Linked DNA regions of Rhodospirillum rubrum ATCC 11170. The protein of the gene in region 1 interacts with the protein of each later gene in a pairwise test. Links are inferred from orthologs where the notes say so. Each region holds a gene or a part of one and is shown on either strand. Other genes may lie near its edges.

What was found. Proteins that work in one complex are often made in the same cells at the same time.
Region 2: the proteins of rho (region 1) and gss interact in binary tests that used the Escherichia coli proteins (3 or more experiments, as listed by UniProt). The link is inferred for Rhodospirillum rubrum ATCC 11170 from one-to-one orthologs.

The regions. Positions count from the first base shown.
Region 1 is NC_007643.1:4,157,020-4,160,039, forward strand. What follows is about bases 111-3,020. They hold rho (transcription termination factor Rho), read left to right. Parts: upstream 111-892; coding sequence 893-2,149; downstream 2,150-3,020. Other genes in these bases: hemJ (protoporphyrinogen oxidase HemJ), read left to right, coding at 111-510; RRU_RS18695 (quinone oxidoreductase family protein), read right to left, coding at 2,252-3,020. Also shown: more of hemJ, read left to right, coding at 64-110. UniProt on the Escherichia coli protein: Facilitates transcription termination by a mechanism that involves Rho binding to the nascent RNA, activation of Rho's RNA-dependent ATPase activity, and release of the mRNA from the DNA template.
Region 2 is NC_007643.1:4,273,288-4,276,827, reverse strand. What follows is about bases 342-3,257. They hold gss (bifunctional glutathionylspermidine amidase/synthase), read right to left. Parts: upstream 2,806-3,257; coding sequence 877-2,805; downstream 342-876. Other genes in these bases: RRU_RS19210 (glycosyl hydrolase family 18 protein), read right to left, coding at 2,948-3,257; RRU_RS19220 (ABC transporter ATP-binding protein), read right to left, coding at 342-444. Also shown: more of RRU_RS19220, read right to left, coding at 1-341; more of RRU_RS19210, read right to left, coding at 3,258-3,540. UniProt on the Escherichia coli protein: Catalyzes the formation of an amide bond between glutathione (GSH) and spermidine coupled with hydrolysis of ATP; also catalyzes the opposing reaction, i.e. the hydrolysis of glutathionylspermidine (Gsp) back to glutathione and spermidine.

The DNA of each region.
Region 1 (3,020 bases):
GCCGCCAGAGGGGATCAACGGCTGGTGGATGCCGACGGGGCTTAAGAGAGAAAGAGGATCGTCATGCTCTCCTATGGAGTTGAGTACACCGACCCCTATGCCTGGGTGAAGACGCTGCATGTGATCGCCGTCATCACCTGGATGGCCGGGTTGTTTTATCTGCCGCGCCTGTTCGTCTATCACGCCATGGAAACCCCGGGCTCGGCCGCTTCGGAAAAATTCAAGATCATGGAGCGCCGCTTGCTGCGCGCCATCATGAACCCGTCGATGATCATCGTTCTGGTGACCGGCCTGCTGATGATCGAAGGCTGGCTGTCTAGCGGCTGGCTTCATGTGAAGCTGCTGATGGTCGCCGGTTTGATCACCATGCATATGTTTAATGCCCGCTGGCGGCGCGACTTTGAAGCCGATCGTAACACCCGCAGCCATGTCTTCTACCGATACGCGAACGAGATTCCGACGGTCATGATGCTGATCATCATCCCGATGGTGATTCTAAAGCCGTTTTAACCCCGGGGTTTCACAGGGTTTTTCGTTACCAAAAGAAATCCGGCTCTTGCGGTGTCATTGCCGTTGACTGGCCCCGTCGCAACCGCTACATGTTTCGGAGCGTCTGACGGGGCCATTGGGCCCAATCTTCTTCGACATCGTCCTTCCTGCCTGCAACGAAGGCTTTCCCTCGCGGGTTTCCCTGCAGGCGGCACGGTGTCTTTCCCCGATAACGCCTTTGTTTGTGCTCCCCGAACGGGGTTCGTTCGACCGCTCCGCCTCGGGCCGGATCCAGTCCGCCTTTTCTGGCTATTTGACCGGGTTCTCGACCGGCTCCGCAAGCCGGGCATCATCGGCCTTCCGCTCGCTCTTCCACGATATCCTCTCTGTTCGAGACGACTCCATGCACCTTCAGGAACTGAAAAGCAAATCTCCGGCCGATCTTTTGGCTTTCGCCGAAGAACTGGAGATCGAGAACGCGAGCAACCTGCGCAAGCAGGACATGATGTTCGCGATCTTGAAGCAACTCGCCGAAAATGATACCGCAATCTTTGGCGAGGGGGTTCTGGAAATTCTTCAGGACGGCTTCGGCTTCCTGCGGGCGCCCGAGTCCAATTACCTGCCCGGGCCCGATGATATTTATGTCTCGCCCAGTCAGGTCCGTCGCTTCGGTCTGCGCACCGGCGATACGGTCGAGGGCCAGATCCGCGCCCCCAAGGATGGCGAGCGCTATTTCGCCCTGCTCAAGGTCAATAAGATCAACTTTGAGGCGCCGGAATCCGTCCGTCACCGCATCAATTTCGACAATCTGACGCCGCTCTATCCCGATGAGCGGTTGAAGCTGGAAATCGACGATCCGACCCGCAAGGAATTCACCACCCGGATCATCGATCTCATCACGCCGCTGGGCAAGGGCCAGCGCGCCCTGATCGTGGCGCCGCCGCGCACCGGTAAAACGGTGATGCTGCAGAACGTCGCCCATGCGATTTCGGCCAATAATCCGGAAGTCTATCTGATCGTGCTGCTCATCGACGAGCGGCCCGAGGAAGTGACCGACATGGCTCGCTCGGTGAACGGCGAGGTGGTCAGTTCCACCTTCGACGAACCGGCCTCGCGCCACGTTCAGGTCGCCGAGATGGTGATCGAAAAGGCCAAGCGCCTGGTCGAGCACAAACGCGACGTCGTCATCCTTCTTGATTCGATCACCCGTCTCGCCCGCGCCTATAACACCGTGGTGCCCAGTTCGGGCAAGGTGCTGACCGGTGGTGTCGACGCCAATGCCCTGCAGCGCCCCAAGCGCTTCTTCGGCGCCGCCCGTAATATCGAAGAGGGCGGATCGCTGACCATCATCGCCACGGCGCTGATCGATACCGGATCGCGCATGGACGAGGTGATCTTCGAAGAGTTCAAGGGGACCGGTAACTCGGAAATCATCCTGGACCGCAAGCTCGCCGACCGCCGCGTCTTCCCGTCGATCGATATCGCCCGCTCGGGCACCCGGAAGGAAGAACTTCTCGTCCGCAAGGATGTGCTGTCGAAGATGTGGGTGCTGCGCCGGATCCTCTCGCCGATGGGCGTTCAGGACGCCATGGAATTCCTTCTTGGCAAGATGAAGGAAACCAAGAACAACGACGATTTCTTCGACGCGATGAATTCCTGATTCAGGCGCTTATCGCTTTTAAAATTTGGGGCTCCCTGCAGACTGTCTGCAGGGGGCCCCTTTTTTTGTTTCACGTGAAACAGCGCTGCAGGCGCGAAGCCGTCAGGGAATTAGCACCGTCGAGCCGGTGGTGCGGCGGCCGGCCAGATCCTGATGGGCTTTGACCGCATCGGCCAGGGCATAGGTCTGGCCGATATCGATCTTCACCGCGCCATTGCCGACGACGGCGAACAGATCATTCGCGGTGTCGACCAACTCGCGGCGATCGGCGGTGTAATGGGCCAGGGTCGGCCGGGTCAGGAACAGCGAGCCCTTTTGGCTGAGCAGGGCGGGGGCGATCGGCGGCACCGGTCCCGAGGCATTGCCAAAGGTCACCATCATGCCGCGCCGCTGCAGGCAATCCAGCGAGCCCTCGAACACGGCGGCGCCGACCCCGTCGTAAACCACGGGTACGCCCTGGCCGCCGGTGATCTCGCGTACCCGCTCGACGAAGTTCTCGGTGCTGTAGTTGATGACGTGGCTGCAGCCGTGGGCGCGGGCGAGGGCGGCCTTTTCGTCGCTGCCAACCGTGCCGATGGTGGTGACGCCCAGATGCTTCAGCCACTGGCAGGCGATCAGCCCGACGCCGCCGGCCGCCGCATGGAGCAGCACGGTCATCCCGGACTGAACCGGGAAGGTCTGGCGGATCAGATAGCGCACGGTCATGCCGCGCAGCATCATGCCGGCGGCCTGGGTGTCGGTGATGGTATCGGGGATCGCCAGCAAGGTGTTCTCGGGCATCACCCGGCGGTCGGCATAGGCGCCCAGCGGTCCGGTGCCATAGCACACCCTTTGGCCGACGGCGACCAGCGAGACCCCGGGGCCCACCGCT
Region 2 (3,540 bases), 120 kb from region 1 along the record:
CAGACCGACCAGATCAAGCATCTGCTGGCCAATGGCGACGATCTCGTCGGTGCGGCGCCGGTAACCCGGTGGACGCAGCAGGGTGGAAAACAATCCGGGACGAAGGGCGAGTTGGGCGGCGGCCTCGATGTTTTCGGCCGCGGTCAGCGCCTTGAACAGCCGCGATCCCTGAAAGGTGCGGGCGATGCCCTGGCGAACGATCGCATCGGGGCGCCAACCGGTGACCTCGATGCCATTGAGGCAAACCCGCCCGGCCGAGGGCGGCGAAAAGCCGGTGATGACGTTGAAAAGGGTGCTCTTCCCTGAACCATTGGGACCGATGACGCCAAGGATCTCGCCCGGAGCGACCCTGAGAGCATGGTCGCGCAGGGCCTTCAGGCCTCGGAAGTTCTTACACAGACCAGCGGTTTCAAGAAGAACCGCGGGAAACGGAGAAGCTGGCACTTTGGGGGAATCCCTCGGGTGCTTTCGCCGCCGGGCGGTCGCAAGGGCCACGGCCGGGACGCAGGGGAAGGTCGGGGGAGCGGAGAGCGAACACGTTGGTATTTTCTTGGTACACAGAATTTCTGCTCGCTTAATCAGCGACCGTCAACCCTCTTGAAGGACCTGATTATATTATGGGCATAGCCGGCGGTGCCGGGGCCTGCCGCCGCGCCAACCCTGGCGTGAAACGAACAGCCCGGACCCCCATCGAGGGGTCCGATGACCGAACCTCCCGGTGTCTGTCTTGATTGTTTTGTCTTTGAAAGGGCACCCAGGGCGAGGGCTTCAAAGCCCGGCTCGGGTGTGATGCCCCCGGTCGCCGGTCCCCCTCCCGGCGGCGACCAGGGCCAAATGGCGGGCTTCGCCTTCCGTCCGCCGGGAAAGCGCCGGCGATTACGGGGAGGACGGGGCCCGCGGGTCGGCGTCCTCGGCGAGCAGCGCGTCTTCGACGATGCGCAGCGCCAGAAGATCGCTGTGGGTGGTGATGATCGCCGCCGGATCGACGCGGACGCTGGAGCCGGCATAGCGGCCGCGCACCGAGAAGGTGCCGATCTGCACGTTGTCGCCGCCGATTCGCGGCAAGGGGCACAGTTCCTGATAGATCATGGTGCGATTGCCGAACTGGCCGGCGGTTTCGCCGATCAGGTCGCTGGTCTTATCGAAAATGCTGATGTTCGATCCGCAGCGCCCGACGATCGGCTTGGCGACATAGCCGCTTTCGCGCAAGGCATTGGTCACGCTGAACTGGCTGTCGAGCAAATAAGGATGGTTGGGAAACATCATCCACAGCACGGGCAAGATCGCCTTGTTGCTGGGGATCAGCGTCCACAGCGGCTCGAAGACCATCACCTCCTTGCGCAGCAGCACATCGATCAGCCGCGGCGGATGGCGCGAATGGTCGACCGGCCGATGCAAGCGGATTTCCTCGTCGTCGGCGGCGCATTGGGCGCGCAATTCATCGATCGCCGTTTCCCAGGCCCAGGTCTTCCACACCCAGGTGATGCGCACCCCATCGGCATCGGTGACAAAGCCCTCGTCGTCCCACAACAGGCCATCGACACCGGTGATGATCTTGCAGGCGATCCCCGCCTCCTCGATCGCCGTTTTCATATAGAGGGCGTGGTACAGCTCTTCCTGGTCATGGTCGAGCATGATGTGCAAAACGCTGTCGACCCCGCTTTCCCGCCAGGCCGCGACCAGGGCGCCATGCACATCCTCGCCCGAACAGCGCCCCTCCTGACAGCCGTAATAGGCCGCCCAGGCCTGTTGCACCTTGCCGCATTCCATATGGCACGAGGCGGAATCGGCGTTGTATTCGTAAACTTTCAGCCCGCGCTCCGACATCGAGAAGTCGAAGCGACCGGTGATCATGCGGCCGCGCCGATTGGCCCAGGACTGGCGGATGCGCGGCCACAGGGCCTGGGGCAGCATGAACTGGGCGAGCAGGGCGTCGTTTTGCAGCACATGATCGGTGGCGTAGAGGAACATGGCATGCAATTCGTTGGTGGCGCGCTTCAATTCCCGTTCGGCGGTCTGGCTGATGCGGAAATAGGTTTCGCGGTCGGCCGGGCGATTGGTCAGGGCGCAGCCACCCATCATCGCCATATAGGCCGCCTCGTCGGGTTTGGCCGGGTCGAGCCACAGGGCGGGCGCGCCTCCGGGCTTGGCGGCGACGGTGCGGCGTTGGGGCACGAACAACTGGCGGTCGGCCTCGGTGGTCTCTTCGGAGAACAGGGGATCGGCGGTCTGCATCACCCAACCCAAAATAGCCGTGTCGGCAAAGGTGCACGCCACATGATAGCCGCCCTGGTCATCGACGCGGGCGGGCAGTTCCCGCGAATAGCTCTGACCTGTCGGCCAGACGCGGTCATCGACGTTTTGTTCAATGCAGCGCAGGCGGTCGGCAAAGACCTCGGTGACCACGGCGACATGGCCGGTCACCTCGAACTCGCCGCCCTCGTCCCAGATCAGCAGGGACCCGGCCTCGGGCCAGCGGCGCGCGCCGTTGCGAAAGGAGCGCAGCGGCAGGTGGCGGTCCTCGGCGACGACGCGGACCGTGCGCAGGCGGAAGATGTCATAGGCCATGGCGATATCGTCAAAGACATAGCCGTGGGTCAGATACAAAAAGCGCCGCGCCAGTTCGACGCATTGCCATTTATGGCCCATGTACTGGCCATCGATGACGCTGCGAAAGCTGGCGCGATCGGGCAAAGCCCGCCGGTCGACGGTATCGTAATCGGACGAATAGACGGCGACCCCGCCGGGGCCATACCCCAGGACGGTGCCAAAGGGGGCGGACTCGGCGGTATGATGGTGGCTCATGGGGAAAGGGTTCTCGTCACGGGAAAGGACCAGGAAGCGGCACGATCCCCATATGGGGTCGATCGGTCGCCGGTGTTATCGGGAAAATTCCACGGATCGCGCCCGCCCGTCCCTCCGCCAGGGCGGGCAAGGCCGGCCGGGGTCAGGGCGCGACCGGCGGCCTTTCGCGGGCGATCTGCTCGACGATGTCATTGGCTGAAAGCTGGCCGGGCTGCGGCGGGATGCCAAAGGCATAGAGCATCATCCCGGCCTTTCGATCCGCGGCGATGGCTTGGCCCAGGCGGGTAAGCTCGGCGGCGGTCAGATCGGGCTGGCGCCCGTTGTCGGGGGGAACCAGAACTCCCAGGCTCAGCGGCCCCGCCCAGACCGCCCGATAGGCCCGATAGGCTTCGACCGGGTCATAAGCGGCGGTGGCGTTATAGGCCATGATGGTCACCAGATCGATCTCGGCGCTGACCGGATGGCGAAACAGCGCCAGAAGCTCGCCCGTATGCTGGCTGGTCGGCCGCGCCTCGGCCCAAGGACCCTCGCCATAGGCGGCGACGCTCCACCCGGTCAGGGAAATCACCTTCGGACGGGGCAGGGCGGCGCGCAGGGCCTTGATCGTGCTGCGCCAGACATAGCCGCCGGTACACGAGATACGCGCCCCGCCGTCGGACTGGCAGGCCGGATTATCCAGCTCGAGGTCGATATCCACGCCATCGGCGCCGACGGCGGTAACCAGCCGGGCGATCG